4 regions of the Rhizobium sp. G187 genome follow, and region 3 is predicted to be linked to each of the others. Evidence: predicted binding sites of a transcription regulator. Region 3 holds the regulator's gene; each other region holds the start of a gene.
The links. Region 3 encodes LexA, which represses DNA repair genes until DNA is damaged. Its sites were predicted from a motif close to TGTTCNNNNTGTGTTCNG; they were not measured.
Positions count from the first base shown of each region.

Region 1: a site for LexA is predicted at 2,150-2,167, ahead of ACSV9I_RS20700 (DNA polymerase IV). Genes of this name have one in related genera too.
Region 2: a site for LexA is predicted at 5,458-5,475, ahead of uvrA (excinuclease ABC subunit UvrA). Genes of this name have one in related genera too.
Region 4: a site for LexA is predicted at 3,225-3,242, ahead of recA (recombinase RecA). Genes of this name have one in related genera too.

Region 1 is NZ_JBPUGM010000009.1:108,482-116,345, forward strand. It holds gene ACSV9I_RS20695 (YoaK family protein) at 55-735, opposite strand; gene ACSV9I_RS20700 (DNA polymerase IV) at 863-2,146, opposite strand; gene ACSV9I_RS20705 (DUF3572 domain-containing protein) at 2,284-2,577, opposite strand; gene ACSV9I_RS20710 (response regulator) at 2,715-3,086, shown strand; gene ACSV9I_RS20715 (PleD family two-component system response regulator) at 3,097-4,470, shown strand; gene rpmG (50S ribosomal protein L33) at 5,252-5,419, opposite strand; gene ACSV9I_RS20725 (MFS transporter) at 5,510-6,694, opposite strand; gene ACSV9I_RS20730 (DUF983 domain-containing protein) at 6,928-7,377, opposite strand; gene rnr (ribonuclease R) at 7,401-7,864, opposite strand, start outside.
Region 2 is NZ_JBPUGM010000001.1:538,561-546,424, forward strand. It holds gene ACSV9I_RS02480 (Na/Pi cotransporter family protein) at 1-1,131, opposite strand, end outside; gene ACSV9I_RS02485 (DUF72 domain-containing protein) at 1,280-2,098, opposite strand; gene uvrA (excinuclease ABC subunit UvrA) at 2,398-5,319, opposite strand; gene ACSV9I_RS02495 (single-stranded DNA-binding protein) at 5,587-6,123, shown strand; gene ACSV9I_RS02500 (MarC family protein) at 6,231-6,860, opposite strand; gene gyrA (DNA gyrase subunit A) at 7,053-7,864, shown strand, end outside.
Region 3 is NZ_JBPUGM010000001.1:739,148-747,011, forward strand. It holds gene ACSV9I_RS03495 (multidrug effflux MFS transporter) at 1-357, shown strand, start outside; gene eno (phosphopyruvate hydratase) at 532-1,806, opposite strand; gene kdsA (3-deoxy-8-phosphooctulonate synthase) at 2,021-2,869, opposite strand; gene ACSV9I_RS03510 (VOC family protein) at 2,866-3,759, opposite strand; gene ACSV9I_RS03515 (DUF1003 domain-containing protein) at 3,773-4,324, opposite strand; gene lexA (transcriptional repressor LexA) at 4,503-5,216, shown strand; gene ACSV9I_RS03525 (ComEC/Rec2 family competence protein) at 5,246-7,609, opposite strand.
Region 4 is NZ_JBPUGM010000001.1:443,044-450,907, forward strand. It holds gene cckA (cell cycle histidine kinase CckA) at 1-1,138, shown strand, start outside; gene ACSV9I_RS02045 (pseudouridine-5'-phosphate glycosidase) at 1,233-2,153, opposite strand; gene ACSV9I_RS02050 (carbohydrate kinase family protein) at 2,183-3,127, opposite strand; gene recA (recombinase RecA) at 3,369-4,457, shown strand; gene alaS (alanine--tRNA ligase) at 4,612-7,266, shown strand; gene ACSV9I_RS02065 (GGDEF domain-containing protein) at 7,395-7,864, shown strand, end outside.

The DNA.
Region 1 (7,864 bases), on a different contig from region 3:
ATTTATACACGGATAAAAGCCGGCGGTAGCTTTGCGGTTCGCAGCCGTCTGGGCCTAGCTTGATCTGTATCGGTGCCCTGTCCGCAGTTGTGGCGATGCCACGAGCAGCAACAGTGCCGCAATCGGCAGAGAAAACACATGGCCAAGTGCGTTGAAGCCGAGGGCTCCCGTGAAACCGCCGACAAAAAATAAGGTCACGATCGGGAGCAGAACTTTAAGCTTGCCCGGGTCACTTGGGATTGGTGGGCGGTGGCGCAGGCGGGCAACCCAGTCATAGACGAGCTTTCCAACTTCGATACCGATATCCGTGATCATGCCGGTGAGGTGCGTGGTGCGGATTCTGGCACCGGAAATCTTCGTGATCGTCGCATTCTGCAGGCCCATGGTGAAGCTGACCAGCATGGCGGTTGCCGATGCGACCAGAACAGGGGGCATGACGATCCCCAGCCCTGCAAAGGCGATCAGCAGTCCGGATTCCAGCGCAAGAGGATAGGCATATTGCTGCCGGCGGGCATGTCGACGCGCCCAGTTGATCAGGATCGCCGAGCAAGCCGCGCCGAAGAGGAAAAAGACGAGGAGCACAAGGCCCGAGCCGGCGAGGGCAAATAATCCGAGCGCCAGATTGTCTGCAAGAGCAGAGACTATCCCCGTCATGTGCGAGGTGTATTGGCCGAATGCGAGAAACCCGCCGGCATTCATGGCGCCGGCCACAAAGGCGAGGATCGAGCCAAGCAAAAGATCGTTCTGTCGGTTGCGTCGATAGGCCGAGGCAATGCGGACGAGCCGCCAACGCCGTTTTTGTGGCGCTCCGCCGACGCTGACGGCGGGAGGAGAGGAAGGTGTGCTTCGCAAGGACTGAGGCCTAGGATCGCTTGGGAAAGGTATAGCCGGTCTGCACTGTACCCTTGCCGAATTTCTCGCGCAATCGATCCATGGCAGCTTCAGCCGCCGCCCGCCTTGCCGCCTGCGGATCGACGAGATCACCTGGATCTGCAGTAGAGGGATCCTGAAGGTCACTGACACCAATGCCGATGAGCCGGAAACGGGTGCCATCGGCTTCCTTCTCGAGCAGCGCGAGCCCCGTGCGAAAGATGCGATCGGCAAGCTGAGTCGGATCGTCCAGTCGGCGGTTGCGTGTGCGGCTCTTGAAGTCCTTGGTCTTCAATTTCAAGACAACAGTTTGCCCGGCAATCCCATGCCGCTTCAAGCGCCAGGCAACTTTTTCCGACAGTTCACGCAAATGCGGAACCAGATCTTCCATCCTATTGATATCGTCGAAGAATGTTGTCTCGGCTGATACGCTCTTTGCAGCATCGTTTGGCCGGACGCTGCGATCGTCATTGCCGCGTGAAAGACGGGAGAGGCGTTGGCCCATGGAGCCGTAGCGGCGCATCAATTCTGTTTCATCCATGCCCTGCAATTGCCCGATGGTGCGGATGCCATCTGCCTGAAGCGTCGCGGCAAAAGCCTTGCCGACGCCCCAGATGAGGCCAACAGGCTTATCGGCCAAGAAGGACACGGCCTCGGCTTCCCCGATCACCGAATAGCCACGCGGCTTGTTGAGATCGGAGGCAACCTTGGCGAGGAACTTGCAGTAGCTCAGTCCGACCGAGACGGTGATGCCGATCTCGCTTTCGACACGTTTGGCGAAGCGCGCGAGGACGCGGGCCGGTGGATCATGGTGCAGCAATTGCGTGCCGCTCAGTTCAAGGAAAGCCTCGTCAATCGATATCGGCTGCACAAGCGGCGTCAGCTCTTCCATCATGGCCCGGATTTCACGTCCCACCCGAACATATTTTTCCATGTCCGGACGGATCACCACAGCTTGAGGGCAGGCTTCGAGGGCCTTGAACATCGGCATGGCGGACCGCACACCGTGGATGCGTGCGACATAACAGGCGGTCGACACCACGCCGCGCTTGCCGCCGCCGATGATAACAGGCTTGTCGACCAGATCGGGATTGTCGCGTTTCTCGACAGATGCGTAGAAGGCGTCGCAGTCGATATGCGCCAACGTCAGTTGATAGAGCTCAGGATGATAGACGAGGCGAGGGCTGCCACAGGCACGACAGCGCCTCAGGCCTACCGGTTGGCCAGCCAGGCAGTCGCGACAAAAGCCGGGATAGTCTTGAGCGGCGCGTGACATTGTTGGAACAAAAGTTGAACATCATCACGGTATGCCGTGCTCCCGGACTTGGCAAGCCCCTTGTTTTGTCTGCTTTCAAACACATTGAGCCAGGGTATGCGGCATCCTCCGATCAAGTCTCTTCCGCTCGCAAAAGCCTAGTACTCTCCAGAGCCAAGGCCGGGGCTGACATAGTGGTGATAGGCGGCCACCACGGTCTCCGGTGGTGTTTCTGTAGCCGTGCAGAATGCCATCAGCGTCGGTTCATGCTGCATCAGGAACTCCAGCATGCCTGCCAGGAAGCCAGGATCGCCCACCGCCAGGCGCATTTCGCCCGGCTGTACGCCCGAGAGTGCAAGGAAGCGTGACAGCATCTCCGGTTCGCCTGCGAGCCAACCTAGAACGGCAATCGCAGTCGTTTCTGCATCCTGTGGTATTGGTCTGTTTTTCATCAAGTTTTCCACCAGCACTGGCAAGTTTCCGATTTCGAAACCAAATAGCACTAGCATGCAACGCGACGGAAGAAGCAACTCGTGTGAGCATCAGTCGCCGCATCGGCCACAGCAACGCGAGATCAAGGATCGGGTGAATGCCGAAAAAGGTAATGATTGTCGAAGACAACGAGCTCAACATGAAGCTCTTCCGCGATCTTATCGAGGCATCCGGTTATGAAACCGTGCAGACTCGCAACGGCATGGAGGCCATGGATCTCGCGCGCCGCCATCGTCCCGATTTGATTCTCATGGATATCCAGCTGCCTGAAGTGTCGGGACTGGAAGTGACCAAGTGGCTGAAGGACGATCCGGAACTCCATGTCATTCCCGTGATCGCGGTCACCGCCTTTGCCATGAAGGGTGACGAAGAACGGATCCGTCAGGGCGGCTGCGAAGCCTATGTCTCCAAACCGATTTCCGTTCCGAAGTTCATCGAGACGATCAAAACCTATCTCGGCGATGCGTGAGGACTGAACCATGACAGCGCGTATTCTCGTCGTCGATGACATTCCAGCCAACGTCAAGCTGCTTGAAGCACGCTTGATGGCGGAGTATTTCGACGTCCTGACGGCCAGCAACGGTCGCGACGCGCTTGATATCTGCGATCGAACCCAGGTCGATGTCGTCCTTCTCGATATCATGATGCCGGAAATGGACGGCTTCGAAGTCTGCGAACGTCTGAAGTCGAACCCGCGGACTGCGCATATTCCCGTCGTCATGGTCACGGCCCTCGATCAGCCGTCGGATCGTGTACGCGGCCTGAAGGCCGGTGCTGACGACTTCCTGACCAAACCTGTCAATGATTTGCAGCTGATTTCGCGCGTGAAGAGCCTCGTGCGTCTCAAGACGTTGAGCGATGAGTTGCGCCTGCGGTCGCAGCCCGACCTGCAGCAGGCACTGGACGATCCCCTCCGTCTGCAGGACGGGCGCCTGGAGGAGCAGGCTCAGGTCTTGCTGGTGGACAGCAGGGCAGCATCGCAAGAGCGCATCATCAAGGCCCTGAAGCCGATTGCCGAAGTCACGGCCATGTCTGACCCGCAGGCCGCCGTCTTTGAGGCTGCGGAAAGTCCGTTCGACCTCGTCATCGTCAGCGGTAATCTGGAAGACTACGATCCTCTGCGTCTGTGTTCGCAATTGCGCTCTCTGGAGCGTACCAGGATGTTGCCGGTCCTGTTGATCACAGAGCAGGGCGACGAGCAGATGATCATCCGGTCGCTGGACCTTGGCGTGAACGATTATATCGTCCGTCCCATCGATCCGAATGAATTGGTCGCCAGAACCCTCACGCAGATCCGCCGCAAGCGCTATAATGACCGGCTGCGCACCAATGTCCGTCAGACGATTGAGCTGGCCGTGACGGATGGCCTGACGGGGCTCCATAATCGACGTTACCTCGATACGCATCTGAAGACGCTGTTTGCCCGCGCCATGGCCCGTGGCCGCCCCTTGACGATCTGCATCACAGACATCGACCGCTTCAAGCAGGTCAATGATGTGCATGGACACGATGCGGGCGACGACGTGCTCAAGGAGTTTGCCGGGCGCATTCGCAGCACCGTGCGCGGCGCTGATCTCGCCTGTCGCTACGGCGGCGAAGAATTTGTTGTCGTCATGCCCGACACCTCTGCCGAGGTCGCCCAGAGCGTTGCCGAGCGCCTGCGCAGCATGATCGAGGCGCGGCCCTTCCAGCTACGCACCGGCGAAATGCCGTTGATGCTGACGGCATCCATGGGGATTGCAACGCTTGGCCCGGGGATCGTGACGCCTGAGCAACTGCTGAAGCAGGCGGATTTGGCTCTGTACGAAGCCAAGAATCTTGGACGCAATCGTGTTGTTGCTGCTGCCGCCTAATCTGTGATTCGACGCGCCATAAACGGGGAGTTGCATGGAGCTCCCGATTTCGCGAAAATGACGCTATTCACAGATTTGTCCAGCGCCGGTGGCGAAAAGCCGCCCTTGGTGTCGATTGTGACTGTTTGCAGTCCTTTTGACGGATTGTGTTTGCAACTGTCGCATCTGTGACAACATATGCACACATTCGGCCACCGGCCGATGGCATGTCTTGGCGACGTTGATCCTCCGAGCAAGGGACTTACCTTTATATTAGTATAGTCTATCTACTCGTGGCTTTTCTTTTGTTGAGGGGCTATGAGCAAGCGTTCGGTCAGTTATCTGCAATACTTTCCCGCAATTGATGAATGTTCACGCCGACCTTGGAATTGTTTTGGTGTAAGGTATAGCTAATTAAGCTCTGCCATGCTGATTTTAACCATGTTGGTACATGCCGCAGTGTTTCAGTTAATAAAGTGTTGATTTTTCTCTCGGGGTGAGAGAACTTCTGTGCATCACAGATGCCTCGCGTGGAGGCAGCGGAATACCCCATGATGCTCAGGTCCGCCGCATCTCCTGGGTCGTGGGGTCGGTCGGTTGGCGTGTGACGATTAACGGTTCCTCGTGCCGTGTCTCATGCCGACCGACCCCCTATTCTTAACCGGCTCCCTTGCGGGAGCCGGTTTTTTTGTGCCCCGACGAGGGGGAGGGGTGTGTCGCTGATATGCTGACGCGCGGGAAAGCGGACATAAAAAAAGCGCGCCCCAAGGACGCGCTCTTTTTTGAAGATGTCAACGAGATCTTACTTGATCTTCGTTTCCTTGAACTCGACGTGCTTCTTAGCAACCGGGTCGTACTTGGTCTTCGTCATCTTTTCCGTCATCGTACGGCTGTTCTTCGTCGTTACGTAGAAGAAACCCGTGTCGGCCGTCGACAGAAGCTTGATCTTGATGGTTGTAGCCTTGGCCATGGTCGTCCTGCCTCTAATAAACGAAGCCGTGGACGACCGAACGATGTCCACGGCAAATCTGGCGCGAAACTACAAATCGCGCCCGAAAAGTCAAGTCCGTTTCGGGCTAAAAAGCAGGCGACCCAGGGAAAGCACGACATAGAGTGCAAAGAATCCCGCGATAGCCCAGGCGAAACCGTCATTGCCCGTCACGTCGATGGCCGCACCGATTGCCTGTGGACCAGCCACCGTGCCAACTGCATAGCAGAAGATGAAGGCAGCATTGGCGGCGGCGAGGTCGGCACCCGTGAGTCGCGATCCGAGATGGCTGAGGCCCACGGTATAAAGCCCGGAGACGCTGCCGCCCCAGAAAAGTAGCACGACCGCCATCAGGATCCAGTTCTCCGAAAGCCATGGCAGCATCAAGGAACCCGTAAGGCCAACGACCGACAGGATGGAGAGGAGCAGTCTGCGGTCGCGCATGCGGTCGGAGATGAGGCCCAGCGGGATCTGGAACACCATGTTGCCAATGCCCATCACGGTCAGCAGAAGCGCTGCCTGGCTCTCGCTGAAGCCCGTACGAGTGGCATAGATGGGGAAGAGCGACAGGCCGCCAGCCTCGACAGCACCGAAGACGAAAACAGAAACGGTCGCTGTCGGCACGAGGAAGATGTAGCGGAGGAAGTGCTGCTCCGGCTTCTCGTCGAGAACAGGGCTTTCATTGCGAGCGATATAGATCGGGATGGCAGCTGCGAGAATCGCAAGTGCCCCGACCGCAAACGGCAGAAGCCCCTCGCTGCCAAGCGCGGAGAACAGGAGAGGCCCGCAGGCGAAGCCGATTGCCAGCACTGTCGCGTATATGCCCATGACAAGCCCGCGCCGCCGCGAGGGCGCAGCCGCATTGATCCAGAACTCAGAGAGTACGAAGAGCGTCGTGGTCGCGCCGTGGAAGACGAGGCGCAGCGGGAACCACATCCAGAACTGCGTGGCGTAGTAGAAGCCGACGCCGCTGATGGCCGAGAGAAGTACGGCCCAGAGCATGGTGTTGGCGACACCGAGGCGATGCGCAATCTTCGTCGTAAGTGGCGCCGCGATCATCGCCGCGATCCCGGCCATCGCCGAATTCAGCCCGATCAGGGTCGAGGAGATACCCCGCTTCTCGAGGATGATGCTCAGCAGAGGCAAGCCAAGACCGATGGCAATGCCGACAGCTGATATCGCCGATATGGCTGCAATCAGCGAGTACCAGTGAATATCTTCACGATCGCCGTTGGGCGCGCACTTCACCTCAGACATCAGCGCCTCTGCAATCAAATCCGACCTGCGGAAAGTCTCCGCCTTGAAGCGGAGAGTGCTTCGGCATCTGGTATGGCATTGCGCGTATTAGCTCCTGATCGTGCATCGAGGCACGGCATGTTCACACTGCAAATCGCGGGCCTGTCAACCCACTGGCGGGCAGGTATTGAAGAATCGCGATTTGCAGCGATCATCCATATCAGCAAACATTAAACAGGGACGTGACGACTGATTCAGCCCTGATGCCCACCCGTCTGGTCGGCCTCGTCGTCCTGCCCGCCGAAGCCATGCATGCGCAACGCCCATTGCAGACCAACGACGCCGCCTTTGATCGGTTGAAGGCAGAGGAGGGAGGTAACCACACCGATCGGCGCCCAGATGGCGAAATGCACCCAGCCTGGCAATGGAAAAGCCATGTCGGTCATCATGTAGCCCGCAACCAGAATGTGGCCGAGCAGCAGAATGACGAGATAGGCAGGCAGATCGTCGGCGCGGTGATGGTGATAGTCCTCACCACAGGCCTCGCAGCGGTCGGTGACCTTGAGATAGGCGCGGAAGAGCTTTCCCTGGCCGCAGGCGGGACACGTATTCAGCATACCGCGCTTGATGGAGCGGCCAAGCGGACGTTCCGCCTGATCCTGACCACCGAACTGTGCCGGCAGATGTGTCTGGTTCGTCGTCATCACAGTCTCCGGGGCGATCTCTGTCAGCGTCTGGAGCGGGGCGGGCGTGTGCCCGGCTGCTTGTGACCGCGACGCGCCCCCTTGTGGAAGGAACGCGTACCGGCCGGCATTTTCCGTCCTTCACTCAACATTTCGAAACGCAGCGCACCGGCCAGCGGCACAGCCTCGACCAGCCGTACCTCCACCGTGTCGCCAAGTTGATAACCCAATCCAGACTTCTCGCCCGTCAAGGCCTGGTGAGCTTCGTCGTAGATATAGTAGTCGCGACCCAGTGTGGAAACCGGGATAAAGCCATCTGCGCCAAATTGCGGCAGGCTGATGAAAAGACCCGACTTCGTGACGCCACCGATCTTGCCCTCGAATTCCTCCCCGATGCGGCCCGCCAGGTGATGCGCAACCAGACGGTTGACCGTGTCACGCTCGGCCGCCATGGCGCGGCGCTCGAAGGTCGAGATCTCGGCGGCGATGTCGTCGAGGATGGCCTCTT
Region 2 (7,864 bases), 200 kb from region 3:
GTCGTCGAGCGCTTCGATCTTTTGGGTTCGTTTGAGATCCCAATGTTCGAACAGGTCGAAAATGCTGTTCAACATGATTTCCGTCTTGTTGCAGACGGTCAGGACTTCGCGAGTGGCATTGCTGATTGCCTGTTGCGGATTGTCGAGATGGGCAGGGTTGAGAGCGGAGTATCGATCGTCATTCGCCGGAGTTTCTGTGGGGGCGGCGAGCAGGGCTTCCAGTGTCGATGCGACCATGCCGGCAAAGGGTAGGCCGAGCACAAGAACCGATGCATTTAGCGCCAAGTGCACCATGACAACCGCCTCACCGGGATTGCCAGCAAAGAGCGATGGACTGGCTTGGATGGCAAACTGGAGGGCGAGCGCCACCAATGTCATCATGCCGCGGATGACGACATTGCCGAGCGGCACAATGCGGGCCGTTGCTTCTGCATTCTTGGTCAGAAGAGCCGCAATGACTGCGGCCCCGAAATTGATGCCGAGCACCAGTGGAATGATCAAGGCGTCGGGGAGGAGGTGCTTGTCGGCCAGCGAGGCGACCAACAGCACGGCGGCAACACTCGAATGGAAGGCCCAGGCCAGCAGCGCGGCCAGCAGGAAGGCGCTGATCCAGTCGCTGGCGAGATAATTGAACAGCACAGGCAGGAGGCTGCTCTGCCGCAACGGCTCGGAGGATTCGCCGATCATCCGCAATGACAAGAGCAGGAGACCGAGCCCGAAGAGGATGCGGCCGATCTGCCGCCATTGGCGTTCTTCTGAAGCTCGAAATGCAACGGTACCGGCCAGCAGCAGGACCGGAACCAGAAGCGACAAGTCGTAACGCAAAATTCGGACGACGAAGGCGGATCCGAAGTCGGCGCCAAGAAGCGTGGCGATCCCGATTGCCGAGGTAATGTAGCCACCGGCCGTGAAGGAGGCGACGATCAAGGCCACGGCTGTTGCGCTCTGCAGGGCAACTGCGAAGAAAAAACCGGCTGTCGCTGCCGAAAATCGATTGCTCACGGCCAAGCGGAGTTTGTCTTTCAGGACGCCGCCATAGGCGCGTTCTATCCCCGTGCGGACCATGCGCGTTGCCCACAACAAAAGAGCAACGGCGCCGGCAAGATGGATGAAGACGACGATACCCGACATATATGGCCCCGATGATGCTCTCGACGCGGACGTCGGAATCCGAGAGGAAACCATACGGTCCTGTGGCCGCATAGACGCGCGACTCTGCGACCGAGCCTAGTCCAGTTTCGCCGCCGTCACAAATCTGTCATCTTTTGGCGGTGCCCGTTCAGCCTTGACGGACCGGCTTGAGCCTCGCCTGGAGCTCGCACGCGCCCCGCGGGGCGTTGACCTTGCCGCCGGTAATGAAGAAGGCGAAGACATCGCGCGGTTGCTTCTCTGCCGTCCTGTCCTTGGCAATCATCGGTAGGTCGGCGGGCGTGCCGCCTTGGGCAAAGGTTTCGAAGCGCCGCGCCCAGGTGTCGATCTCATCGGGCGGATAGCAAGTCGACACGTCATCCGTGCCCTTCTGCAGTCTCGCGTAGACGAAGTCGGACGTTGGGTCTGCAAACATCGGATATTCGTGATGATCTGCGCATACGGCGGCCACGTTATACCGGCCCAACATCTCGATGAATTCCGGACTTTGGAAGGAGGCGTGCCGCGGTTCGACCACGTGCCGGAGAGGCAAACCGTCGAGCGTTTTCGGTAGCAGCGCCAGAAATGCTTCGAAATCCTCTGGCTCGAATTTCTTCGTCGCCATGAACTGCCAGAGGATTGGACCCAGGTGACTGCCGAGCTCCGCAATGCCCTGCGTCAGAAACTTTTCAATTGAGGGGCCAGCCTCGGCCAGGATCTTCCTGTTTGTGCAGTAGCGGCTCGCCTTCAGCGAAAAGATGAAACCCTCTGGCACCTCTGATGCCCATTTAGCAAAGGTTGCCGGCTTCTGGCTGGAATAATAGGTGCCATTCACCTCGATGGCCGTCAGCTGCCGGCTGGCATAGTCCAGCTGCTTCTTCTTGGCGAGCTTTTCGGGATAGAATGTGCCCTCCCACGGATCGAAGGTCCAACCGCCGATACCGGCACGGATTATCCCTGACTTCGTCATCAAAACACCTCCCGCTGAAATTCGCCAAGCTATTGATTAATTTCGATGGAAAAATCGTAGATCTGTTGCAGATGCCTGTAGCGGTTCACAACGCTTACATTGCACGTTGATTGTCTCGGCGCAGCTTCAAGCCTATGAAATAGGCTTTGCCGTCAATCGATTGCTTGACCCGCCATTGAAGCATTGCCCCTGAAATCTGACCTTTAATCGGAGGCGTTTCATACGCCACCTGGCCTAGCCCAGAGTTCAAGCTTGGCAGCTTCGCAAACATTCTATTTGCCCAAGTCCTGATCACTTCGCTATTCCGCCGCCTCGACCTTTTTCATCGGCCGCCGTTCCAGCAATTCCTTGAGGAATTGGCCCGTATAGGAAGCTTCGACTTTCACAACCTCTTCCGGTGAGCCCTGGGCCACGATTTGGCCACCGCCATCGCCTCCTTCCGGGCCGAAGTCGAGGATGTAATCGGCCGTTTTGATCACTTCGAGATTGTGCTCGATGACGACAACGCTGTTGCCCTGATTGACGAGTTCTTGCAGCATTTCCAGCAGCTTGGCAACATCGTGGAAATGCAGGCCGGTCGTTGGCTCGTCGAGGATGTAGAGCGTGCGCCCTGTCGACTTCTTTGACAGTTCTTTCGCCAGCTTGACGCGTTGCGCCTCGCCGCCTGACAAGGTGTTTGCCTGCTGGCCGACCTTGATGTAGCCAAGCCCGACATCGAACAGAGCCTGCAGTTTATCGCGCACCGCTGGAACTGCCTGGAAGAACTCGACGCCTTCCTCGACTGTCATGTCGAGCACATCGGCAATTGACTTGCCTTTGAAGTGTACGTCGAGCGTTTCGCGGTTGTAGCGCTTTCCGTGGCAGACATCGCAGGTAACATAGACATCCGGCAGGAAGTGCATCTCGATCTTGATGACGCCATCGCCCTGGCAGGCCTCGCAGCGTCCACCCTTGACGTTGAACGAGAAGCGGCCCGGCTGGTAGCCGCGTGCCTTTGCTTCCGGCAGCCCCGCAAACCAGTCGCGGATCGGCGTGAAGGCGCCGGTATAGGTGGCGGGGTTCGATCGCGGCGTGCGGCCAATCGGCGATTGGTCGATGTCGATCACCTTGTCGATGAATTCGAAACCGTCGATGCGTTCGTGTTCGGCCGGATTTTCGCGGGCCCCCATAACCCGGCGAGCGGCGGCCTTGTACAGCGTCTCGATCAGGAAGGTCGACTTGCCGCCGCCGGAGACCCCGGTCACCGCCGTGAAAACGCCAAGCGGAATGGCCGCCGTCACGTTTTTGAGGTTGTTGCCTTTGGCGCCGACGACCTTGATCTGCTGGCCTTTCTTCGGTTTGCGCCGCTGAGCGGGCACCTTCACCCCGAGTTCGCCGGTCAGGTATTTGCCGGTCAGCGAATTGGGGTTGGCCATGATGTCCTTTGGCGCGCCTTGCGCGATCACCTGGCCACCATGGATGCCGGCCGCAGGGCCGATATCGACCACGTAATCGGCGGTCAGAATTGCATCCTCGTCATGTTCGACAACGATCACCGTGTTGCCGATATCACGCAGGTGCTTCAGCGTGTCGAGGAGGCGGGCATTGTCGCGCTGGTGCAAGCCAATCGATGGCTCGTCCAGCACATAGAGAACCCCCGTCAGTCCGGACCCGATCTGCGAGGCTAGCCGGATGCGCTGGCTTTCGCCGCCCGACAGCGTGCCGGAATTGCGCGACATGGAGAGATAGTCGAGACCGACATCGTTGAGGAAGCGCAGGCGTTCGCGGATTTCTTTCAGGATCCGCGTCGCGATCTCGTTCTGCTTGTCGCTCAGCGTTGCAGGCAAGGTTTCGAACCATGCGCCTGCGTTGCGGATCGCCATTTCGGTCACCTGGCCGATATGCAAGCCGTTGATCTTGACCGCCAAGGCCTCGGGCTTCAGGCGGAAGCCGGCGCATGCAGGGCAGGGGGCCGCCGACATGTAGCGCTCGATCTCCTCACGCGCCCAGGCACTGTCGGTTTCCTTCCACCGACGCTCAAGGTTGGGCACGATGCCTTCGAATGTTTTGGTTGTGGTGTAGGAGCGCGCGCCATCCGCATAGTGGAAGTCAATCTTCTCTTCGGTCCCGTGCAGGATCGCCTTCTGCGCGGCGTCTCCAAGCTCGGACCACTTGGCAGTCATCTTGAAACCGAAGGCTTTGCCCAGCGCTTCCAGTGTCTGGTTGTAATATGGCGAACTCGACTTGGCCCAGGGCGCGATCGCGCCGTCGTTCAGACGGCGGTTCATCTCAGGCACGATCAGCGCTTCATCGATCTTTTGCTGGCTGCCGAGCCCGTCGCAGGTCGGGCACGCGCCGAAGGGATTGTTGAAGGAGAAGAGACGTGGCTCGATTTCCGGAATGGTGAAGCCGGAGACCGGGCAGGCGAACTTTTCCGAGAACAGGACCCGTTCATGCGTCTCGTTCAATGACTTGTTGGCCGAGCCACCGGCGGAGGTTTCTTCCGGCGGCAAAGGCTTATCGGCGAATTCTGCCACAGCGAGCCCGTCGGCCAGTCTCAAGCACGTCTCAAGACTATCCGCGAGGCGGCTGGCAATGTCCGGGCGCACAACAACGCGGTCGACCACGACATCGATATCGTGCTTGTATTTCTTATCGAGCGGCGGCGCATCGGCGATCTCATAGAACTGACCGTCGATTTTGACGCGCTGAAACCCCTTCTTCATCAGTTCGGCGAGTTCTTTTTTGTACTCGCCTTTGCGTCCCCGGATCATCGGGGCCAAGATATAGAGACGGGTTCCTTCGTCGAAGGCCAGTACGCGGTCAACCATCTGGCTCACCGTCTGACTTTCGATCGGCAATCCGGTCGCCGGCGAGTAGGGAATGCCAACACGGGCGAAGAGCAGGCGCATGTAGTCGTAGATTTCGGTGACCGTGCCGACCGTCGAGCGCGGGTTGCGTGAGGTCGTTTTCTGCTCGATCGAGATTGCCGGCGACAGGCCCTCAATCTGGTCCACGTCGGGCTTCTGCATCATTTCGAGGAACTGGCGTGCATAGGCTGACAGGCTCTCGACATAGCGCCGCTGGCCCTCGGCATAGATCGTGTCGAAGGCAAGCGACGACTTGCCGGAGCCGGACAGGCCGGTCATGACGATCAGACTGTTGCGCGGCAGATCGAGGTCGATCCCCTTGAGATTGTGCTCGCGGGCGCCGCGGATGGAAATGGTCTTGAGTTCGCTCATGTCGGGCTCTGATCGGCAAAGGGAAGGGACTGTTCCTGGGAGGACTGTCCTTATGTAGTCACAGGAAGCCTCGAGTCGAGCCGCAAGCGGCGACCGAGGCGGTTTTTCGATTCTGTTGACAAGATCCTACAGAAATAATAGAACAAATAAAGAACATTTTCGCTGTGGATTTAAGCCTCCACTTGCCCAATCGCTCAAGCGAATGGGATAAGGTAGCTTTTGATCGAATTTTGAAAGCCGCGGCGGCGCGGCAGTAAGGTGAGTGTCATGGCTGGTAGCGTCAACAAGGTCATTCTGATCGGCAACCTTGGGGCTGACCCCGAGATCCGCCGGACCCAGGACGGTCGTCCAATCGCCAATCTTCGCATCGCCACCTCCGAAACCTGGCGCGACAAGAACAGCGGCGAGCGCAAGGAAAAAACGGAGTGGCACAGTGTCGTGATCTTCAATGAAGGTCTGTGCAAGGTGGCGGAACAGTATCTGAAGAAGGGCTCGACCGTCTATGTTGAGGGCCAGCTGCAGACCCGCAAGTGGCAGGATCAGACCGGCAACGACCGTTACTCCACCGAAGTCGTCCTTCAGGGCTTTAACGGCAACCTGACAATGCTCGGTGGTCGTGGTGACGGTGCCGGCGGATCACGCGGCAACGACATGGGCGGCGGCGATTTCGGTGGCGGTTATGATGGTGGTTACGGCTCGCCGGCACCGTCGCGCGGCGGTTCGTCCGGCGGTGGCGCAAGCCGCGGCGGCAGTGCGCCGTCTGGCGGCTTCTCCCGCGATCTCGACGACGACATTCCGTTCTGATCAATATTCGGTAGAGGCGGGGGCTTTGGCCCCCGTTTTCATGCCAGCGGCGTTATAAGGGCGCTAGCTGCGCCTGCACCATGTTGGGGGTTCGCGTCCCTCACCGCCTACGCGCCGAAAGCAGACTTTACACCGTCGACAACGAACTGGACCGACAAGGCCGCCAGCAGTACACCGAGCAGTCGGGTCAGGAGCGCTCGACCGGTAACGCCGAGGAATCGGTTGAGGCGTTCGGCGAGGAAAAGCGAGACAAAGACCAGGCCGAGGACTGCAGCGATAACGGCGATCAGTTGGAGTTTGCCGATAAATCCCTCCATCGTGCCAGAGATCAGCACCGTTGCAGAGATGGCGCCGGGGCCGGCGATCAGCGGGATGGCCAGCGGGAAGACGGCAAGATTGTGGATGTGATCCTTGGTGATTGCGTCGCCTGTGGTCTTTTCCTTCCGCTCGTTGCGCTTCTCGAAGATCATTTCGAAGGCGATGGCAAACAGCATGAGGCCGCCGGCGATGCGGAATGCGCCCATGGAGATCCCGAGCGCGCCGAGGATTGCCGCGCCAAACAGGGCGAAGACAGTCAGGATGGCGAAACCCATTACTGCGCCGCGCACCGCCACCTGTTGCCGCTGCGCCGTGTTCATCCCCTGGGTCAGGCCGAGAAACAGCGGTGCAAGCCCCGGTGGATCGACGGTGACCAGCAAAGTTGTCAGCGCGCTGATCATCGTTTCGGTCACGGCCATCACATTTCTCCCCTTAAGTTGCGCCCATAAAGTCAAACTGGGGAGCGGCTTGCAAGAGATAGCGCCGGTTATTGTCCGCTGCGCCTTTCCCTCAGCCCAAAAGCCTGTTTATAACGAGGCGCAAAATTGGCGCTCCAGCGCCTGTTCCGCTATAAAATTCCCAGTGATTCCGAACAAAGATCGTGACCTGATTTGACTGAGCAAAGCACTCCCGGCGGCGGCAAGTTTCCGTCCGACATCGAGCCGATTTCCATCATCGAGGAAATGCAGCGGTCCTATCTCGATTACGCCATGAGCGTCATCGTCAGCCGCGCGCTTCCAGACGTGCGCGACGGACTGAAGCCGGTTCATCGCCGCATCCTTTTCGGGATGAATGAACTCGGCCTCGACTGGAACAAGAAATACGTCAAGAGCGCCCGCGTCACCGGTGACGTGATGGGTAAATACCATCCGCATGGCGACGCCGCGATCTATGACGCGCTCGCCCGTATGGCGCAGGACTGGTCGCTGCGTATGCCGCTGATCGATGGTCAGGGCAATTTCGGCTCCGTCGACGGTGACCCACCGGCGGCCCAGCGTTACACGGAATGCCGCCTTCAGAAGGTCGCCCACGCGCTGCTCGACGACCTCGACAAGGAAACCGTCGATTTCCGCGACAACTACGACGGCACCATGTCGGAGCCGGTTGTCGTTCCCGCAAAATTCCCGAACCTGCTGGTCAACGGTGCAGGCGGCATCGCGGTGGGCATGGCGACCAATATACCGCCGCACAATCTCTCCGAAGTCATCAATGGCTGTATTGCGCTGATCGATGATCCGGCGATCGAACTGCCGGAACTGATGCAGATCATCCCGGGTCCCGACTTTCCGACCGGTGCGATGATCCTAGGCCGGTCCGGCATCAAGTCGGCCTATGAGACGGGCAGGGGCTCGGTCATCATGCGCGGCGTTGCCCGCGTCGAGCCGATGCGCGGCGACCGCGAACAGATCATCATCACCGAGAT
Region 3 (7,864 bases):
TTCATCGCGATCACTTTCCTCTGGCTTGTCGTGCAAGTGCTTGGACCGCAGCCTATGCCGTTTTTCCTGTTCATCACCTTCTTCTCTTTGGCGATGTTCCAGTTCGGCTGGATCGGATCGAACTTCAATTCGCTCGCTATGGAGCCGCTCGGGCATGTTGCCGGCACTGCCTCCTCCGTCCTCGGCTTCATGGGAACGGTTGGCGGCTCCCTGATCGGCGCCGGCATCGGTCAGGCCTATAACGGGACGGCCCTGCCGATGGTCGCAGGTTATTTCATCGTATCGATTATCGGCCTCGGTTTCGTTTTGCTTGGAGAAAAGGGACGGCTGTTCCACGCGCAAAACAAGCCGCTCTGACTTAGACGAACACGGAGTTGTGGAACAGCTCCATGTCTTTGTTTTCACGCAATGCCGGACGCAAAACCGCTTCGCACTTTTCGCTGGAATTGCGTTAGATACCCAGACGACAGACAGAAAAAGGCCCGCGCTGCAGATGCAACGCGGGCCTTTTGATTTGGACGACCCTTGAGATCAGCCGCGCAGGATGGAAGAGCCTGCGTAACGGGCCTGCGGGCCCAGCTCTTCCTCAATGCGGATCAGCTGGTTGTACTTGGCGGTGCGATCAGAACGCGCGAGCGAACCGGTCTTGATCTGACCGCAGTTCGTAGCGACCGCGAGATCGGCGATGGTGGAATCTTCGGTCTCGCCCGAACGGTGCGACATGACGGCCGTGTAGGCGGCACGGTTGGCGGTCGAGACGGCGTCCAACGTTTCCGACAGCGAACCGATCTGGTTGACCTTCACCAGGATGGAGTTGGCAACGCCCATCTTGATGCCGTCGCGCAGACGCGAGGAATTGGTGACGAAGAGATCGTCGCCGACGAGCTGAACCGTCTTGCCGATCTTGTCGGTCAGCGCCTTCCAGCCGTCCCAGTCGTCTTCTGCCATGCCGTCTTCGATCGAGAAGATCGGGTACTTGGCAGCGAGCTCGGCCAGATAGTCGGCCATGGCTTCCGGCTCAAGCGTGCGGCCTTCGCCTTCGAGCACATACTTGCCGTCCTTGAAGAATTCGGTCGACGCGCAGTCCAGCGCGATATGCATGTCTTCGCCCGGACGATAGCCAGCCTTTTCGATCGACTTCATGATGAAATCGAGGGCGGCAGGCGCCGAAGCGAGACCAGGGGCAAAGCCGCCTTCGTCACCGACATTGGTGTTGTGGCCATCCGCTGCAAGCTGCTTCTTCAGCGTGTGGAAGACTTCGGAGCCCATACGAACCGCATCGCGGATGCTGTCGGCACCGACAGGAACGATCATGAACTCCTGGAAGTCGATCGGGTTGTCTGCATGCGCGCCGCCATTGATGATGTTCATCATCGGCACCGGCAGAACATGGGCGTTTGGACCGCCCACGTAACGATAGAGCGGAAGGCCAGAGGCCTGAGCGGCAGCCTTGGCCACAGCAAGCGAAACACCGAGGATGGCGTTGGCGCCGAGGCGCGACTTGTTCGGCGTGCCGTCGAGCTGAATCATCAGGTTGTCGACGAGGATCTGGTTCTCGGCGTCATGACCACCAAGCGCATCATAGATCTCGCCATTGACGGCTTCGACAGCCTTCTCGACGCCCTTGCCGAGGTAACGCGACCCACCGTCACGCAGTTCGACGGCTTCGTGCGCACCCGTCGACGCGCCCGACGGCACAGCGGCACGGCCCATGCTGCCGTCTTCGAGATGGACGTCGACTTCGACGGTCGGATTGCCGCGGCTGTCGAGGATCTCGCGGCCGATGATGTCGGTAATGGCGGTCATGTTCGCTCCCTGTGGACGGAAAATTGACAAGGCTCGGAGGCCGGTCACAGGGCCTTGGAGCCACCAGACCCGCCTTTGAGTCCCCCCTGTCTTATCCGATGATCGGGAAAATACAATGACAGATCGAGTGAAGAAAGATCGATATTCAATCGATTGAAAAGGAGGGAGCTAGCGCTTCTCGGGCTTGAACCGTTTGAAGCGCCGAAAATACCTCTCAGACAGCCTTGGCGATATCGTCGAAGGCGATCAGTTTTTCCAAGAGGCGCCGCATGTCGGTGATCTTGACCATGTTCGGGCCGTCCGACGGTGCATTGTCGGGATCCTGGTGGGTCTCGATGAACAGACCACCAACGCCAACAGCCACCGCCGCACGGGCAAGCGTCTCGACAAACTCGCGCTGGCCGCCAGAAGAACCACCCTGCCCGCCGGGCTGCTGCACTGAATGGGTCGCATCAAAGACGACGGGTGCACCCATGGCCGCCATAATCGGCAAAGAGCGCATATCGGAGACGAGCGTGTTATAGCCGAAGGAGGCGCCGCGTTCGCAGAGAAGGACATTCGGGTTGCCGCTGGCATTCAGCTTGTTCAGCACGTTTTTCATGTCCCAGGGCGCCAGAAACTGACCCTTCTTGACATTGATGGCACGTCCTGTTTTGGCGGCCGCAACAAGAAGATCGGTCTGGCGGCACAGAAAGGCCGGGATCTGCAAAACGTCCACAGTCGGTGCAACGGCCGCACACTGTTCCTCGGTATGGATGTCGGTGAGGACCGGAACGCCAAATTCCTTCTTGATGTCGGCAAAGACTTCCATTGCTGTTTCGAGGCCGATACCACGCTCGGCCGAAAGCGACGTACGGTTTGCCTTATCGAAGGACGACTTGTAGACGAGACCGAGGCCGAGCTCGCGGCAGAGCTCAACCAGCTGGCCGGCGATCATGAAGGCATGATCACGGCTTTCCATCTGGCAGGGTCCGGCGATCAGCGCAAAACGGCCCGTTTGCGAGAAAACGGCCTTACCCGCGCCTTCACCAACGGTCACTTCAGAATTGGTAGCCTTACTCATTTGATCTCCTCGAAGGCAAAGGCGACGCCCTGGCCCTTTTCCGGCGCGACAACAATGCGCGCGCCCTTTCTCTGATAGGTGACGCCATTAGCAGCGAGACAGGCTTCTGTCACGCCGAGATCCCGGCTCGTCATGACAACGGCCGCGCCGATCAAGCCCCTGCCCGCCGTTACCACCGTCTGGCCGTAGTGGGCGACAAAACCTTCGGGCGTCAGCACCTCGACCACCGCATTGCCACTCTGGATCGACAGACCGAAGGAATGGGCCGTGACGTCGCGCTGCGCCAAAACCGTTTCGAACAGATACTGGAAGTCGCTCGGATTATCTTCAACGAGAACCACACGCGCCAAGCCGATTGACGCATTCGGATGGACTGCTAGCAACCCGCGATCCACCGGCAAGACATTCACCCGCTGACAGGCAAAGGCGAAGAAGTCCGGCGCGCGCAGATCGGCGGCGAAGGCGAGACGAAACGTGCCATCCGCAGTTCGCCCGTCGGGAAACCGAAAGGTCCGCGAGAACTGAAGCACCTCACCCGCACTCATGCCCTCTTCGACGAAACGCTTGTGATCCGTTTCGGCACCATCAGACTTGACGACAACGGCCGACAAACCCTCATCACGACGGAACCGAAAGGCAAGATGACGGGCAACGAACACATTGCCGCCTTTTGCCGCGACCTCGCAATCCTCGCGGCTACCGACCGCCAAGGGCTCAAGATAGGTATCGTCGGTGAAGAAGACACAGGCGTTTTCGGTGCCAAAGGGATGGCGCGCATCGCTCGCCACGGTAAAACCGAGCGCGGACAGCCGAGCCCTTGCCTGATCAAGAGATCCAACCGGCAGCACCAGATGGTCGATGGCGCGTGATGCTTGACTATCTTCAATCATGTCCAGCTCCTGCTCAGGATTGCGGAGTGTTGGTGGTCGGATTCGAAAGTGCACTGATGACGTGATGCAATTCGGCGAGCTCGCGCCGTGCCTCGCGCAACTCCGTCAGAACCTGCTCATCGATTTTGTGATGGAGCGCCAGCACCTCGATTTCAGCCTTTAGGTTGATCTCATAATCCTTGGCAGCCATGAAACGATCGCGCTCGGCCTGCCGGTTCTGGCTCATCATAATGATTGGCGCCTGAATGGCAGCCAGCATGGACAAGATGAGATTGAGAAAAATGAAGGGATAAGGATCGAGTGCATTGCTGGCCAGCAGAACGGTGTTGGTAACGGTCCAGCCTGTCAGAAACAGGAAAAAGCCGATGATGAAGGCCCAGGAGCCGCCGATCCGGGCGATCGAGTCGGCCAGTCTCTGACCGGTTGTCGCATCCGCCTGGAATTCCTGACTTGCATCTGTCGATACGACACGACGTTCGAGGGCGCGCGCGAGAACGCGCTTCTCCGAAGATGTAAGATCCGACTCACGCTTGCCGAGCAATGTCCGCTCGATCTCCTTTAGCATCGCCAACCCTTTTCCTCTCGCCGGCGGCATTCAATACACCAATCTCGGTGCAAAAACCCACCTTCCCCCGCCTATCGCATTTTCTGCTGTGATCTTCACGGAAATTTATCCACTTGCGGAACACAAATGGAACATATAGGGTCCGTTCTGGATTTGTTTCATTGATGAGGCATCGGATATGCTGACGCGAAAGCAACAGGAACTGCTTCTTTTCATCCATGAGCGGATGAAAGAATCGGGCGTTCCGCCCTCCTTCGACGAAATGAAGGATGCGCTGGATCTCGCCTCGAAATCAGGCATTCACCGACTGATCACGGCACTTGAAGAACGCGGCTTTATCCGCAGGCTGCCGAATAGGGCGCGAGCCCTCGAAGTTATAAAGTTGCCCGAGGCCTATACGCAGAGCCTGCAGCCACGCCGTGGCTTTTCGCCAAGCGTCATTGAGGGCAGTCTCGGCAAGCCGCCTGCCCCTTCGGTCGTCAAGGCACCGAGTGAAGAGCGCAGCCCATCGGTTACTGTACCAGTCATGGGGCGGATTGCAGCGGGCGTTCCGATTTCAGCCATTCAGAACAACACCCATGACATCTCAGTGCCCCATGAAATGATCGGCTCGGGCGAGCACTACGCTCTCGAGGTCAAAGGCGACTCGATGATCGATGCCGGCATTCTCGACGGTGATACGGTCATCATTCGAAATGCGTCCAATGCAAATCCCGGCGACATTGTCGTCGCCCTGGTTGATGACGAAGAAGCAACATTGAAGCGCTTCCGCCGTCGGGGTGCCTCTATTGCGCTTGAAGCCGCGAACCCAGCCTATGAAACCCGAATCTTCGGCCCAGACAGGGTGAAGATTCAGGGCAAGCTGGTTGGGCTGATCCGCCGCTATCACTGAGGACAGCCTCTTATGGTCGGCTTCGGTGCTCATCGTATGCCGGCCATGGTCGCACTATCATGCTTGTCTGCGCTCTCACCTGTACGCCAGTCGTAGAGGCGATGTGCAGTCCAGGGGCGCGGCAGGCCGTCGAAGGCCGCGCGCACTTGGATCGAACTTTTCTTTCCGCGTCCCGGTGCGATTTCTATTTCTAGCGCGCCACTCATGCGCAGGGTGCTCTCCGTGAAGAGGATAGTGCCGGACCGGCATTGGGACATACGACTTCGCGAGGCTAGGATAACGATGTCGGCGGTGTCGCACGCTGCGCCGAGGAGATCCGGCCGATCGAGGGTCATGAGTGTCCGGGTGCTAAACTTTGCCACGCAGGCGCCTTTCAGGCAGGTGAATGCCTTCGGCGTCGCCTTGCGCACCAGTTCCGTAAAGATCTTCGCTGCCTCTCTTTGATCGGTATCGCTCAATTCTTGCCGTGGCGGACCTTGTCGTGAAGAATCTTTGACGTCCCCGCTTTGCACGGTATCCGGGCTCCAAGCCGCTCGCTCAGGCAACGGCGGAACGTCTGCCTCGATCGGGACGGCCACTGTGTCAACGTCGAGAACCGGGCGCCATTGATCGAAGAGGAAAGCTGGCGGCTTCTTTTTATTGGTGGCGAGGATGCCGCGGTCCGTATCGACAAAGAAGGCGACGAGGCGGCCGTCTTCGCTGACAAAAAGATTGGAAGGCTTTTCAAGGGGCGCCAACCACGCCAGAGCCGCCGTCACGATGAACAGGCATGCGCCGACGAGGCGGAGCCGCGTGCGCAGCAAGGTCAAGAGCAGCAGGCCAAGAACGGTTCCGGCAATAAACCAGGCCGGCTGGCGCGGGAAGACATAACCATCGCCCCAGGCAGCGACGGTGTGCGCCACGACCATAACAAGATCCAGCCCCGCCCCCATCACCCAAAGAAAAGGTGCATCGAGGCCAAATGGCATCAGCAGCATGGCGACGAAACCGGCCGGCATCACCACAACCGAAATCAGGGGCATGGCGGCAAGATTGGCCTCAAGTCCATGGGTCGAGAGACGATGAAAATGCGAAATTGAGAAAATGGCGGTGGCCATGCCACCGATCAGGGATGTCGCAAGTGTACCGCCCGCAAACTTTCCGGCAGCCGCCACGAATCGCGCCGGCAAAGATCTGCCCCTGGGCAGGAGCGGCGGCGGCTTTGCCGTCCATCCGGCGTAACCGGCGATCAGGGCTGCAGTCGCAGCAAAAGACATCTGGAAACTTGGCCCCATCACCGATGACGGCTGAACAACCAACATCCCGATGGCCGCCAGTGCGAAATTGCGTAGGCTGATCGCTGGTCGATCGAGGAGGACGGCTGTCAGCATGATGGCCGTCATCAGATAGGCTCTCAGGGCCGAGATCTGATAACCGGAGATCAACACATAGCCCGTCGTTGCGACAAGGGCGCCGCCAGCCGCCAGTTTCTTGATTGGAACCCGTTGGGCTATGACCGGCAAAAGGCTGAGGGTGGCGCGAAGCCCTACGAAGAAAATGCCCGCGGCGAGCGCCATGTTCAGTCCGGAAATCGCCGTGATATGGGCAAGTCCGGACACCCGTAGCGCCTCGGTCGCCTCGGGTGACATGGAACGGCGCTCGCCCGTGATGATGGAGGCAGCAAAAGCGCCGGTATCGCCCGGCAGGACATCACGGATTCGGCTGGAGATCCGATCACGGAAGGAAAAGAGCGCCTTGTCGAATCGTTGTAACCACCCGTTGCGAGCCTCGGGATCAAGACCCGCCGATGCTGGCGGTCCGAGAAAGAAGCCGACCGCACCAATGCCTGCGTAGTAGCTCTGGAAGGCAAAGTCATTCATGCCCGGCAAAGCAGGCCCCGAAGGCGGCGATAGCCGCACGCGTCCAGTGATGACAGCGCCGATGGCCACCGGCTCATGCCGGCTGCGGGCCAGCAGCGACACGCGCTCTGGCCGGCGGCGAATTGTCGGCTCGGCCGTTGCCGTCAGTCGGACGACATAGCGCCATTCAGCGCCGGATCCCGCCTCCCGCCGCTCGACGATACCTGTTGCAATCGTCACCACCGGTTGATCGAGGATCGTGGTGCCAGCACGATGGGTCTCCCAGCCTGCGAGCAGCATGCCGGCCGCCATCAGGGCAAGGGACAAGAACATGGCCCTATGCAGTTCCGATGCCCGCCGGACGATCGCTCCGCAAAGGCACACAGCCAGCAGCGCTGAAAGCATTACGGTTGACGGCGGCGCGGGTGCCAGGAACCAGATTACCGCCCCAAGGCCCAGCCAGACTGGAACGAAGAGAAAGAGATGGCCGTGGCGTGCCTCTTCCTGCAGAGCGGTTACGATGGCGACGTTCAGATGATTCAGGCGATGGCGCAGCGGAGGATACCACCGTACCGATCGTGCAAAAATTTCGACGGTGCGATCAATTGAGCGCTCTTTCGGTGCCGTCTTAAACGGCCCCGGCTCCGCCCCCGAAATCTCTTTCGTTCTGTTCGCCAAATCCACCATTCGGCGCGCCCCCGCCGGGTCGACAACTGCGCCCGCGCCCAGACCATAAGACATTCCGAAAAACAATCAAAGCGTGCGGAATTTGCAACGCAGAGCAACCTTTGAGGCGTTTACTTCCTCGAA
Region 4 (7,864 bases), 300 kb from region 3:
GGCCATCCTTCTGTCGTCCGATCACCTGCTCCTTCAGGCACGGCCATCTGACGCGAGCTTTGCCGATCTGATGGAAATCAAGCGCAATGCCAACCGTGCCGCCGTTCTGGTGCGCCAGTTGCTGGCCTTCTCGCGCAAGCAGACGATGCGGCCATCGGTCTTGAATCTGACCGACGTCATCGGTGATCTTCGCATGTTGGTCGATCGTTTGATCTCCGGCACCAATGTGAAGCTGAAGGTCGAATATGGACGTGACCTCTGGCCGGTGAAAACCGACCTGTCACAGTTCGAGCAGGTCCTGATCAATCTCTGCGTCAATGCGCGAGATGCCATGCCGCAAGGCGGTGCTCTGACGGTTTCGACGCGCAACATTTCCGCTGCGGAGGCGGAGGCCTTCAATTATCGCGGACTGCCTGCCGAAGACATGGTGCTGATCGAGGTTGCCGATACGGGAACGGGCATTGCGCCCGAGATCATGGACAAGATCTTCGAGCCATTCTTCACCACAAAGGAAGTGGGCAAGGGCACCGGACTTGGACTTGCCATGGTCTATGGCATCGTCAAACAGTCTGGCGGCTACATCTATCCGGAGTCCGAAGTCGGCAAGGGCACTGCGTTTCGGATTTTCCTGCCGCGGCATATTCCCGACGTTCAGCCTGTCAACGAGACCGGGCAGGCAACTGCCGTCGTCGATGGAGACACGATTACAGTCGTGCCACCTTCCGAAAATGGCGCGGCAGCCGAACAGAAAGACCTGACCGGCAAGTCTGCCGTGGTCTTGCTCGTCGAGGACGAGGAAGCTGTCCGCCGTGGCGGCAAGCGCATGCTCGAGACGCGTGGCTATACGGTGCACGAGGCGGGCTCCGGCGTCGAGGCGCTCGACATTATGGATGAGCTGAATGGTCAGGTGGATATTGTCGTTTCGGACGTTGTCATGCCAGAGATGGACGGCCCAACGCTTCTGACAGAACTGCGCAAGAGCTATCCAGACCTGAAGTTCATCTTTGTATCGGGCTATGCTGAGGACGCTTTTGCGCGCAACCTCCCGGCCGATGCCAAGTTTGGTTTCCTTCCCAAACCCTTCTCGCTCAAGCAGTTGGCGGTTGCGGTCCGCGAAATGCTCGATGGCGAAACCTGACGCAAGCGACAGGATGTCGTGTTGTGCATAAAAGAAAACCGCCAGCGTGAGCTGGCGGTTTTCTTTGTTCGGTCGACCTTGATCTTAAGGCCGTTCAGCTGGCCACGGCAATCTCAGCTGCGAGGCGGGCATTGTTTTCAACGAGGGCAATATTGGTCTTCAGGCTGCGGCCACCCGTCAAATGGAAGATATTATCGAGCAGATAAGGGGTCACGGCCTTGCCAGTGATCTCGTCACGCTCGGCATTGGCCAGTGCCCGGCCAATATAGATTTCCATCTCTTCGCGCGGGATCTCGTCGGCTTCCGGTACCGGATTGGCGATCAGCATGCCGCCATCAATGCCAAGCTGATCGCGCATCTTCTGGAAGTTGGCGATCGCAGCCGGGCTCGGCAGGCTCAAGGGGCTGCGCAGACCGGATGCGCGGGACCAGAATGCCGGAAACTCTTCCGAGTCATAGGTTACAACCGGTACGCCGCGTGTTTCCAGGACTTCCAGCGTTTTCGGCACATCAAGAATCGCCTTGGCGCCAGCGCAGACCACGATGACGCCGGTGCGGGCCAGCTCTTCCAGGTCGGCCGAGATGTCAAAGCTCTCTTCGGCACCGCGATGCACGCCGCCGATGCCACCCGTTGCGAACACCTTGATGCCGGCGCGCGAGGCTGCAATCATCGTTGCAGCCACCGTGGTTGCGCCATGGCGACGCTCGGCGATAGCAAAGGCAAGATCGGCGCGGGAAACTTTCATGACATTGTCGAGCTGGGCCAGGGTCTCGAGTTCCTGCGGCTCAAGCCCGATATGCAGCATGCCCTTGATCACTGCGATCGTGGCGGGGACAGCGCCCTGTTGGCGAATGATGTCCTCGACACTCCGGGCCATTTCGATATTGCCGGGATAGGGCATGCCATGGGTGATGATGGTCGACTCAAGCGCGACGATTGGCGCGCCGCGCTGCTTTGCGGCGCTGACTTCGCTCGAATAGGTGATCGGCAGGAGCGGGGAGACGGGACGTGTCATGACGGAACTCTCTTTGGTAGATCATGCCCTCATGGCAGGAAACGGGCGTGCGGGACAAGGGCCATTTGCGTGTCGAGTTGCACCTGCGACAGGTTTTCATCCGTCGCCCGCGCGGTTCGAAGCGTGATCGCGGCGCAGGCGACGGCGCGGCGAAGACGCTCCGCGAGGTCGGCGCCGGACATAAGCGCATCGAGAAATCCGGATGCAAAGGCATCACCGGCACCCGTGACATCCGCAACTTCGGACAGTGCTGCCGGCTCGATCACAGCAACCTGATTGCCGGCAAAGGCGACGGCCGGACCGCTCCCATTCGTCACTGTTCCGCCGCGCAGTCCGCACGATTTGAGGAGGCGAGGCCAATCCTCCGGTGTTCTGGCGCGTTCGCCGGCAATTGCTTCCGCCTCGGCGCTGTTCATGAAGAGGTGGTCGAGATGAGCGACAGCGCCATGCAGCTTCATCACCTTGGCCGGGGAAATCGCGATAGCGGCGAGTGGTCGTCCGCGGGCTGCGCAGTCTTTCGATAGCGCAGACAGGGTGTCGGCCGGAAGATTGGCGTCGCAGAGCACATAATTCGCGTCATCAAGGCTGTCACGCATGCTTCGCGCCCGCAACCTTCGTGCGACAAAGGCGTCGTAGAGCGCCATGTCGGCCAATGCGATCACAAGATTGCCGTCTCTTTCCAGGATCGCGGTATAACTCGGGGTGGCGCGGTCGAGAAACATTACCGGCTGGTCGTCCAGCCCTGCTCTCTCGGCGGCCTCGGACACCTGTGAACCGGCCGCATCGCCGCCACGCGGAGCGATCAATCGGACGTTTCGGCCCAGTCTCGACAGGTTCGATGCGGCATTGAAGACGCCGCCGCCAACCTCCTCGAACCATTTGCCGGGATTGCTTGCACCCGGTTTTGTCTCCCCGAAGATGCGTCCGCGCCGGTCGATATGGGCCCCGCCGATGGCCAGGAGATCAAGGTTCATCTGAGCCCCCAAAGCCTGGCTGAAGAGCGAATCGGGCAGCGCCGCAGCGTTTCGTCGCGTCGGTAGGCAGCAAGGTTCTTACCCTTCGCCTTTTTCCTGGAACAAAATTCGAACATGATCCGAAATGCTCATTGATTTCAGAGGCTTGAGTGGCTCTTGCAAAATGAGAACAAAAAGTGTACATATTGTCCATCGGCGGCTTCATTGCCTATGCGGCTTCAATAACCTAAAGGTGGATCGAATGGCACAGAATTCTTTGCGGCTGGTAGAGGACAAATCGGTGGATAAAAGCAAGGCATTGGAAGCGGCGCTCTCGCAGATCGAACGATCGTTCGGCAAGGGCTCGATCATGAAACTCGGCGCGAACGAGAGTGTGGTCGAAGTCGAGACGGTCTCGACCGGTTCTCTCAGCCTGGATATCGCACTCGGCATCGGCGGTCTGCCGAAGGGGCGTATCATTGAAATTTACGGGCCTGAAAGCTCGGGTAAGACGACGCTGGCGCTTCAGACCATTGCAGAAGCCCAGAAAAAAGGTGGTATTTGCGCATTTGTTGACGCGGAACACGCACTGGATCCGGTCTATGCGCGCAAACTTGGCGTTGACCTGCAGAATCTTCTGATTTCGCAGCCAGATACCGGTGAGCAGGCGCTTGAAATTACCGATACGTTGGTGCGTTCCGGTGCGGTTGACGTGCTTGTTGTCGACTCGGTGGCGGCGCTTACGCCGCGTGCGGAAATCGAAGGGGAAATGGGTGATAGCCTGCCTGGCCTTCAGGCGCGCTTGATGAGTCAGGCACTGCGCAAGCTCACGGCTTCGATCTCGAAGTCGAAGACCATGGTGATCTTCATCAACCAGATCCGTATGAAGATCGGCGTCATGTTCGGCTCGCCGGAAACCACGACTGGCGGTAATGCGCTGAAGTTCTATGCTTCGGTGCGCCTCGATATCCGCCGTATCGGCGCGGTCAAGGATCGCGAAGAGGTTGTCGGCAACCAGACCCGCGTCAAGGTTGTGAAAAACAAGATGGCTCCTCCCTTCAAGCAGGTCGAATTCGACATCATGTATGGCGAGGGCGTGTCGAAGACCGGCGAACTGGTTGACCTTGGTGTCAAGGCGGGGATTGTCGAGAAGTCGGGTGCCTGGTTCTCCTACAACAGTCAACGGTTGGGACAGGGGCGTGAGAACGCCAAGCTCTTCTTGCGCGACAATCCGACCGTTGCTCAGGAAATCGAGATGGCCTTGCGGCAAAATGCCGGCCTGATCGCGGAGAAGTTCCTGCAAAATGGTGGGCCGGATGCCAATGATGGCGACGGTGCTGATGACGCGTGAGATCTCCTGATCTCTGATTTGATCTTAAACCGGCCGCGTTTCGAGGGAGACGCGGCCGGTTTTCCATTGCGCCGCTGGACAGCGATCCTGACGGGCGATAAAAGCCATTGATTTTGCGAAATGGCCGAAAACTGGCCTGAATGAAGGGCGTGACATGAGCGGTGTAAACGACATCCGGTCGACTTTTCTCGATTACTTCAAGACGAACGGTCATGAGGTCGTTTCATCGAGCCCGCTGGTCCCGCGCAATGACCCGACGCTGATGTTCACCAATGCCGGCATGGTTCAGTTCAAGAACGTTTTCACCGGCCTTGAACAGCGCCCCTATTCGACGGCGGTTACCGCGCAGAAATGTGTGCGTGCGGGTGGCAAGCACAATGACTTGGACAATGTCGGTTATACGGCGCGCCATCACACCTTCTTTGAGATGCTGGGCAACTTCTCCTTCGGCGATTACTTCAAGGAACGCGCGATCGAGCTCGCCTGGAACCTGATCACCAAGGAATTCGGCATCGACAAGAACCGTCTCCTGGTCACGGTCTATCATACCGATGACGAGGCGCATGGCCTGTGGAAGAAGATTGCCGGTCTGACGGATGATCGGATCATTCGCATCCCGACCAGCGACAACTTCTGGGCCATGGGCGATACCGGGCCTTGCGGTCCATGTTCTGAGATTTTCTATGACCACGGCGATCATATCTGGGGCGGCCCTCCTGGATCGGCGGATGAAGACGGCGATCGGTTCATCGAGATCTGGAATCTCGTCTTCATGCAGTATGAGCAGGTCACCAAGGAAGAACGTGTCAATCTGCCGCGCCCTTCGATCGATACTGGCATGGGCCTTGAACGTGTCGCTGCTCTTCTCCAGGGCAAGCATGACAATTATGAAATCGATCTTTTCCGTGCCCTTATTGATGCCTCGGTCGAGCTCACAGGTGTCAAGGCCGAAGGCGAACGCCGTGCCAGCCATCGGGTGATTGCGGATCACCTGCGCTCGTCGGCCTTCCTGATTGCCGATGGCGTGTTGCCGTCTAACGAAGGCCGTGGATACGTCCTGCGCCGCATCATGCGTCGCGCCATGCGTCACGCACAGTTGCTGGGTGCGCATGATCCGATCATCTACAAGCTTTTGCCCGTGCTTGTTCAGCAGATGGGTCGCGCCTATCCTGAGCTCGTCCGTGCTGAGCCGTTGATTTCAGAAACTCTCAAGCTTGAAGAATCGCGCTTCCGCAAGACACTGGAGCGCGGTCTGACCTTGCTGTCTGATGCGACCGCTGATCTCAATGATGGTGACAAGCTCGATGGCGAAACCGCTTTCAAGCTTTATGATACCTACGGCTTCCCGCTGGATTTGACCCAGGATGCTTTGCGCGGCCGTGGCATTCACGTCGATCTGACCGGGTTTAACGACGCGATGCAGCGCCAGAAGGCTGAGGCGCGAGCCAGCTGGTCGGGTTCGGGCGACAAGGCAACGGAGACCGTTTGGTTCGAGCTCAAGGAGAAGTTTGGAGCGACCGAGTTCCTCGGCTATTCGTCTGAAACTGCCGAAGGTCAGGTCTTGGCGATCGTTCAGGACGGCAAGGTCATCGAGCGTGCTGACGCCGGTGCCGAGGTTCAGATTGTCGTCAACCAGACGCCTTTCTACGGCGAATCCGGTGGTCAGACGGGCGATGCTGGCGTGATCGTCGGTGAAGGCTTCTCGCTTCACGTCACGGACACCCAGAAGAAGGGTGAGGGCGTATTCGTCCATGTCGCGACCGTTTCCAACGGGATTGTCACGGCAGGTGTGCCGGTCACGCTGACCGTTGATCATGCGCGCCGCTCGCGTCTGCGGTCCAACCATTCGGCTACGCATCTGCTGCATGAGGCGCTGCGCGAAGTGCTTGGAACGCATGTGGCCCAGAAGGGGTCGCTGGTCGCGCCGGAGCGCTTGCGCTTCGACATCTCCCATCCGAAGCCGGTTACGGCCGAAGAGTTGAAGATCGTCGAAGAAATGGCGAACGAGATCATCCTGCAGAACGCGCCAGTCACCACCCGCCTGATGGCCGTGGACGACGCGATTGCGGAAGGCGCGATGGCGCTGTTCGGCGAAAAATATGGGGACGAAGTCCGCGTGGTATCGATGGGCACCGCTGTGCGCGGCGAAAAGGCCGGAAAACCCTATTCGATCGAACTCTGCGGGGGCACACATGTCAACGCAACCGGTGATATCGGTCTGGTCCGTCTAGTGGCCGAGAGCGCGGTGGGCGCCGGGGTTCGCCGTATCGAGGCACTGACAGGCGAGGCCGCACGGACCTATCTCTCTGAGCAGGATGAACGGATCAAGGCGTTGGCCTCATCCTTGAAAGTTCAGGCCAGCGATGTCGTGTCGCGCGTCGAGGCGCTTGTTGACGAGCGTCGCAAGCTCGAGAAGGAACTCGCGGATGCCAAGCGTAAGCTTGCCATGGGCGGCGGCACGGCCGGTGTGGATGCACCGCGTGTGATCAATGGTATCAACTTCATCGGCCGCAGTCTGTCCGGCGTCGATGCCAAAGATCTCAAGGGCCTCGCTGATGATGCCAAGTCAGGCTTGGAGACTGCTGTGGTCGTCCTGATTGCCGTTGGGGATGATGGAAAGGCCAGTTCCGTCGTCTCGGTTACACCGGACCTGACTGGGCGCTTCAGTGCCGTTGATCTCGTGCGAATTGCGTCGACTGCGCTGGGCGGCAAAGGTGGCGGTGGTCGTCCGGATATGGCTCAGGCTGGTGGTCCGGATGGTGCGCGCGCGGATGAGGCGATCGAAGCCGTTGCGGCTGCGCTGAACTGACGCATTTTTGCGACAGATGGAGGCTGGTCTAGCGGGCCAGCCTTTTTTGGCGAAGGCAAGGATGCCAATGCTTCCCCTTAATTTGAAGGGGCGAGTTCGACGTTTCGCATCACAGGCAAGGGCTTTCGTTGGACCGGCTGTTTCATATCCCTAGTCTTATGCTCTGCCTTTCGGCGGCATTTGTGATCGTGTCTATCTTCCTCACTCTACTTTGGATGTCCGATCGGTCGAACAAAGCACTTGTGTGCTGGACCGCAGGCTTCTGGGTAGCATGTATCGGTCTGTTTTTGCTGGCTTTGCGTGATGTCATTCCGGATCTTCTAAGCTTGGGGATGGGCAATTCGCTGTCGATTTGGGCATTGGGTCTTGTATGGCTCGGCTGTCTTGAATTCGACCAGCGCAGGGTGGCAGGTGCGGTGCCAATCGCTTTCTTCGGCGGAGGTGTGTGGCTGGCGCTGTTCGCGTTCTGGCCCGAGTTTTCAAACAACCTGTCGGCGCGGGTGTTGTTCGCTTCGGTCCTTTACGCAGCTTACTCTTTGATGGTCGCTCTCGTTGTCCATCAAGGTCATTCCACAGAGCCATTGCCCGCCAGACGCTT